Regions from separate parts of the Paraburkholderia sp. GAS42 genome, predicted to be linked through region 2. Evidence: predicted binding sites of a transcription regulator. Region 2 holds the regulator's gene; the other holds the start of a gene.
What was found. Region 2 encodes LexA, which represses DNA repair genes until DNA is damaged. Its sites were predicted from a motif close to ACTGTATNNNNATACAGT; they were not measured.
Positions count from the first base shown of each region.

Region 1: P3T16_RS26805 (PA0069 family radical SAM protein) is a predicted target of LexA. The motif match lies at 1,875-1,892, and genes of this name have one in related genera.

Region 1 is NZ_JBNDML010000021.1:46,122-49,536, forward strand. Features, by position in the region: gene P3T16_RS26790 (acyl-CoA synthetase) at 1-319, opposite strand, end outside; gene P3T16_RS26795 (hypothetical protein) at 667-945, shown strand; gene P3T16_RS26800 (hypothetical protein) at 1,010-1,486, opposite strand; gene P3T16_RS26805 (PA0069 family radical SAM protein) at 1,943-3,079, shown strand.
Region 2 is NZ_JBNDML010000028.1:10,439-13,853, reverse strand. Features, by position in the region: gene P3T16_RS30380 (universal stress protein) at 1-164, shown strand, start outside; gene P3T16_RS30375 (DUF2939 domain-containing protein) at 202-873, opposite strand; gene P3T16_RS30370 (hypothetical protein) at 983-1,324, opposite strand; gene lexA (transcriptional repressor LexA) at 1,344-1,994, opposite strand; gene P3T16_RS30360 (sulfate ABC transporter substrate-binding protein) at 2,287-3,324, shown strand.

The DNA.
Region 1 (3,415 bases), on a different contig from region 2:
TCGTGGCAACAAGCTCGGGCGTGCGCGGCAGAAGGCCAGCCACCACATCGCCGGGCCTTATGCCGTGTGCAACCAGCAAGTTGGCTACGCGTGCCGAAAGCGCCTGCATCTGCGCGAAGCTGAAACTACGATGATGACCAGTCACGCCGACCCAGTCGAGCGACGTTGCGTCGTTGGTTGCGTATCGGTCGCAACATTCGACGCACGCGTTCAAGCCGCGCTCGAGATCACCGCACAGATGCGCGACGGCCGTTTCGATGCTGAACCCGGCCACCGCGTCGGCATAGGCCGGCACGGAACGGATAACTTCTGCTTGCATGGGGGTGTCTCCATATTATTTTCTTCATGATTTTCGCACTAGTACAACAGACCTATCTACGATAGTAGACGGCTCGAACCTTACGATCAACGATTCATGCAAACTCCCGGAGAGGCCGGCCGCACAAGATTTCACTGTGCGCGCGAACCACTGATTGCGAAGTCCGTCGTCGACGCGGGCTGAAGCATCCGGGCCCGTAAATCTCAGTCCACGCAAGCTGCGCCGCCGTTCATGCCGTGAAAGATCAACGACTGCAGTCGGCGCCGGTTTCGTGTGAGGGACTTGCTGTTCGAAGCGGTGGGCGCGCGCTCATTCCAGGCAAACCGTTGGGACGTTTGAGAGGTGGGTTGCGAACGCACAATTTCTGCATCGCTGGCAATGGTGTCGTGGGGAGCGCGCATGCCGAAGCGTTGATATACAAGCAGCATCGCATCGAGACGCTCTCAGCGAAATGTTCCCTGAATAAAGCAGGGGCAAAAATTCGCGTCGAAAAGGTGCCCGGAAGCATCTCTGGAGACGTAAGGAGCATCAACGAGCAGGCGTTTGAGTGGGGGAAACCGGGAAGCGACCCGAATGATGAAGAGGGGGAAATCAGCACGGCTCGCTACGCAAAGCCGGGCGTGTAGTAAACCGACCGTAGCCACGAAAGCTGTTGGCGTGTCAGAGCCAGTCATCGGGACTTCGACATCGTCAAGCGTAGATCGTTTCTTCGCCACGACGATCATAGTCCCAGCTTGACGCAGCTTCGGCGATCAAGGTTTCAGCAAGATCGGCAACGCGCGAATAGTTACCTCCAGTAGAGAAAGTTGAAATCTGTTGCGATCCCAGGACGACATCTGCGTCTTCACCGCGCGGCGTTAGTGTCACGGGGAGGATTACGTCCGCGATTTCGTGCGTCGCATCGAAGAAACGCACACCGATAGCGAAGAGCAGTTTTTTGCTTCGAATTGTCGCCAAATCTTGCGTTGAATTCACCTCTACCCACGAGTCGTTCCGTAGATCCATCAGGTAGATGGTCCCAGGTGATGTTGCCGGAACGCCTTCAGGAAATAGTCGCGCCTCAACTGCATTGAATAGATTTTGAGCAGCTAATCGCGCAACTTGCTCAGTCAAAGATAAGATCGAGACATGATGCTGGATCAATGCGTCGATATTTTCATATGGCATGGGTCTTCACATGTCTTGGTTGCGAGCCATCTCGATTGATCTGCCTGAAGCGAATAAATTGCCGAACTATTCGTCGAGACGCAAATAATTGAATTGTGCTGTAAACGAAGAATACGATGGCGCCAGTAGTTGGACAAGCATTTCAGTTGCGCTCAGGCACGGTCGCCCTTGTGCTGCAGCATGAGGTGCAACGCACCCCGGCTTGCGTTAAGCACATATTTCGCCATACGCGTATTCCCAAATGGCGATGCGCTTACATCCTAGGTAACAGTCTGATCGTCTAGATTATAGGATTATAAACATAATTCAACGAACAAAATTCCGTTTTGTAGAACCTCGGCCTGCGGCCGAGTAGCTTTTGCTATGGGGACTATGCTACTGTCCAACATATGTGAATTTGTACAGTATTGAGCATTGTCTGTTGTGTACTGGAGCACCGTACTTTTGCAACGCCCTATGACCAAATTCGGCACAAATATTCCCGAGTATCCAATCGCTCCGCCTGCCCGTCACAAAGGACGGGGCGCAGTATCCAACATGCAGGGCCGTTATGAGGTCGACCAGCGGGAAGCGGTCGACGACGGCTGGACCTCCTCGTCCGAAGAAGAGAGCGGACGGCCTGCGCTACGAACGCAGGTGTTCGAGGAACAGGCGAAAAGCATCTTGACGCACAATCGGTCGCCGGATATTGCGTTTAAAGTGTCGCTGAACCCCTATCGCGGATGTGAGCATGGCTGCATATATTGCTTTGCGCGTGCAACGCATAGTTATCTGGGGCTGTCTCCAGGCTTGGATTTTGAAAGTCGCATCTACGCAAAAATTAACGCCCCCGAGCTGCTCGCGCGCGAAATGGCGAAGAAGTCATATGTCCCACAACCAATTGCACTGGGCGTCAACACGGATGCGTGGCAACCAGTCGAGCGCGATCTGCGGCTGACGCGGCGGGTAATTCAGGTTATGAGTGAATACAACCAGCCTTTCGCGGCGATCACAAAAAGTTCACTGATCGAGCGTGACATTGACCTGTTGGCGCCGATGGCCGAGCGTGGTCAGATGATGGCCGCAATCACAATCACTACGCTCGATGCCGATATCGCGCGCACGCTCGAACCACGCGCAGCCACTCCAGCAAGGCGCCTACGAACGATTCGCACATTGAGTGAAGCGGGCATACCGGTCGGCGTAAGCATAGCGCCGGTAATACCATTTATCACCGAGCCAGACCTGGAGCGTGTTCTTGAGGCCTGCGCGGAAGCAGGTGCGAAGAATGCGAGCTACATTGTTTTGCGCTTGCCGTGGGAAGTCGCTCCATTGTTCAAGGATTGGCTGGCCACGCATTTTCCAGATCGTGTGGAGCGCGTGATGAATCGCGTACGCGATATGCGTGGTGGCAAAGATTACGATTCATCGTTTGGCGCGCGGCTAAAAGGGGAGGGTTTGTGGGCAGATCTCCTTAAGCAGCGCTTCGCCAACGCCGCGCGGCGGCTGGGGCTAGAGATGCGGTATCACGGGGCTCTGGATATGTCGCGCTTTCAGCAGGTCGAAGCACAACGTTCGGTGCCGCAAGACGTGTCGCAACTCAGCCTGTTTTGACCGGGCAGATCGCCGGCAGGTAGCGCCAAGGATTTCCTTTCCTGCCGGTCGCACGTGGCAATCATGGTCTGACAGGCAGAGAGAAGGGCCGCTGGAACGAAACGTTTTCCCGCAAGGCAATCAGAGTTGTCATCACACGATTGTCGCACTGAGCGATTTTTTGACTTACTCAGGAAATTCTTCGCCACGGCGCCGGTCGAAGTGTTTGAATGGGAAAGGGTGCCCGCCTAGCGGGGACCTACCAATTGGTCGGGACGATAGCCGAGGAAAACCTCATGTGCCTGGAGCCACAGTGCGTTGGGCGCATGTGACGATGAGCGGGAACGGCGGCGGCCG
Region 2 (3,415 bases):
AGTTGCAGGTCGATCTGGTCGTGGTCGGCCATCGGTGCCGGACCGGTCTCTCGCGATGGTGGATGGGCGCCGGCAACACGCCGTTGCTCGATAGAGTGTCGTGTAGCATCCTGGTGGCGTGTTCATCGGTGGAAGAGCAGCATCAGACGGCGGCCGCGGCCTGACATCGAATGCGATTCTGGACGACGCGCGTGTTCGCGTTCAGCCGTTGAGATCGACAGCTGACAGCTTCCACGAAAAGAGTCCATCGCGTCGCAGGATCGCGGAATAGTGCGTATCGCCGACACCGTGCCGATACGTTACGACGAACTCGTTGATCCCGTGATATTCCGCCGTGGTCTGTGGAGGTTGTGGCGGCGTCTGCTGGACCGGCGACGTTGAAGCGGCGGGCGGCGCAGGTGCCTGTGGCGCTGCTGCGCCCGGCGCCCCGGTGGACCGCCCGTTCGGTGCTCCATCCGATACCGGACCGGCCGCTACCGGTGGCCGCTCGCCGAGGTCGCCGCGCGGCGGCATGCCGTTCAGCAACGCTGCGACGCCGTCCGGCGTCGCATACGCATCCACCAGTGGACCAATCAACGCAACGCCGATCATCGCGCCGATGGCGGCCAGCGGATTTCCGTTGTGCTGCGCATCGAGCCGCCTTGCGAGCAGCCCGGTGACCTGCTGCTTCAGACTTTCGCGCAACGCGGGAAAGTCGACGTATTCATTGACCGTCTCGGCGTCGCGGGCATCCGCAGCCCGCTTAAGGCTGTCGAGCGCGATGTAGGGCGACGCATATCCATACCCCAGCGCAGCCACGACCACGATTACAACAATCGCGATGGCAAACGCGCGCAGGGAACGACGATTTCTTGTGGGTACCGAAACGCTCATAGGTTGCGACTCGCCGTTAAACGTCAATTAACGTGGACCGCAACGAAGTGAAAACGATCCCTTGCGGCTCCTGATGCTACCGCAAGAATCCGTTTTCGCACGCCTTCAACTATTCGAACAGCGCGCCTTGCATGGCCGCGCTTTCTTCCGCGATACAGCGGTCGATCATGCGGCACACTGCGTCGACAGTTCCCACCATGATGAGCCGCGACGGCCCGTGATACACGCGCACCGGCGCGCGACGGCCCGGCTCCGCGTTCAACCCTGAGTTCAGCGAAACACGCGCAAAAGCCGGCATCGCGGACGGCAAGGTCGACGCTTCCGTCATCACCTCGCGGTCGAACAGCGACGGCGCACCGGCAGCGTCGAGCGGTGCGCACGGCACCAGCTTGCGCAGATGACGCAGACGTCCGAACTGACGAAAAGGGAGCAGGCGGGCAAGGCGTTCCATGAGACTCTCCAGGCGAAGTTCAGAATTCGGTCGGGCGAATCAGCCCAACCGCGATGCCTTCGAGCGCAAATTCCCCGCTGCCGGCCTGAACAAAGATGTTTTCATAATCGGGGTTCTCGGCGATCAGCTCGATACCGTCCGGCCGGCGCTTCAGGCGCTTGACCGTGACGTCGTCGCCAATACGCGCAACGATGATCTGACCGTCTTTCGCTTCGCTCTTCTTCTGCACGGCGAGCAGGTCGCCGTCGAAGATGCCCGCATCGCGCATCGACAGCCCGCGCACCTTCAGCAGGTAGTCCGGCCTGCTGGAGAAGAGCGCCGGGTCGCACGCGTAGTGCTGCGAGATGTGCTCCTGCGCGAGGATCGGGCTACCTGCCGCCACCCGGCCGATCAGCGGCAATGACAGCTGCATGATGCTCGAGTGCGGCAACGTGAACTGGTAAGGGCTGTCGTCCGAACCGGACAGCAGCCGGATACCGCGCGACGCGCCCGCCGCAAGCTCGATCACGCCTTTGCGCGCCAGCGCGCGCAGATGCTCTTCCGCCGAGTTCGCCGAGCTGAAACCGAGCTCGGCGGCAATCTCCGCGCGGGTGGGCGGGAAGCCGGTGCGTTCGATGGCCCGGCGGATCAGATCGAAAACCTGCTGCTGTCGTGCGGTGAGTTTGGTCATGGCGCCACTGTATGGATGAACAGGTGACTGTATTTTTATACAGTAATCGGCGCATTTCAAGCTTTACTTTAAGTTCGTCCGGATCGCCGCCGCCAGAACGCCGGTTTTCGGCGTTGTCGCAGCCGGATTCGTGTCGCAACGCTACGCCAGGCCGTCGTTACCACTTTTGAGTATTAAAAAATGAAGAACAATTATTTTTAATGATGAAAGCCGTTCGATAGACTGGCCTCCAGTTGATGCAAAGCAACGCACACGCGCCGCGATAACGAAAGAACAAACCGGAGAAAATCGGATGAGCAGAAATACGGGGCTGGCAGGCAAAACACGAAAAATCGTCACGGCGCTCGCGCTGGGCGTCGCGGCAGCAGCGGGTGTCGCCGGTCAGGCGCTGGCAGCGGATACGACGCTGCTGAACGTGTCGTACGACCCGACGCGCGAGCTGTATCAGGACGTCAATCAGGCGTTCGGCAAGGAATGGAAGGCGAAAAACGGCGAGTCGGTCACGTTCAAGCAGTCGCACGGCGGCTCGGGTGCACAGGCGCGCTCGGTGCTCGACGGTCTGCAGGCTGACGTGGTGACGCTGGCGCTCGCATACGACATCGACGCGATTGCGAACAAGGGCCTCATCGACAAGGGCTGGCAGAAGCGTCTGCCGGACAACGCGTCACCGTACACGTCGACCATTGTGTTTCTGGTGCGCAAGGGCAACCCGAAGCACATCAAGGACTGGGACGACCTGATCAAGCCGGGCGTTTCGATCGTGACACCGAACCCGAAAACCTCCGGCGGCGCACGCTGGAACTACCTGGCTGCGTGGGCGTACGCGGAGCATCAGCCGGGCGGCAACGACCAGAAGGCGAAGGAATTCGTCGGCAAGCTTTACAGGAACGCGGGTGTGCTGGACTCCGGGGCCCGCGGCGCGACGACAAGTTTCGTGCAACGCGATATCGGCGACGTGCTGATCGCGTGGGAAAACGAGGCGTTTCTGTCGGTGAAGGAATTCGGCCCGGACAAGTTTGAGATCGTCGTGCCGTCGGTGAGCATCCTGGCTGAGCCGCCCGTCGCGGTGGTCGACAAGGTCGTCGACAAACACGGCACGCGCAAACTGGCTGAGGCGTATCTGAATTTCCTCTATAGCGAGGAAGGTCAGGAGATCGCCGCGAAGAATTTCTACCGTCCGCGTTCGAACAAGGTGCCGGCCGCGCTGACGGCGAAGTTTCCGAAGCTGAAGCTGTACACGGTGGACGACAGCTTCGGCGGCTGGACCAACGCGCAGAAGACTCACTTCGCGGACGGCGGCGTCTTCGATTCGATCTATCAGCCGCAATGACGCCAATGCCAATACGTATCAGGCAGTGAAACCAGACAGGCGCGCCCATCGGGCGCGCTTTTTGGCCAGATGGACCCCGAAGTCTTGACCC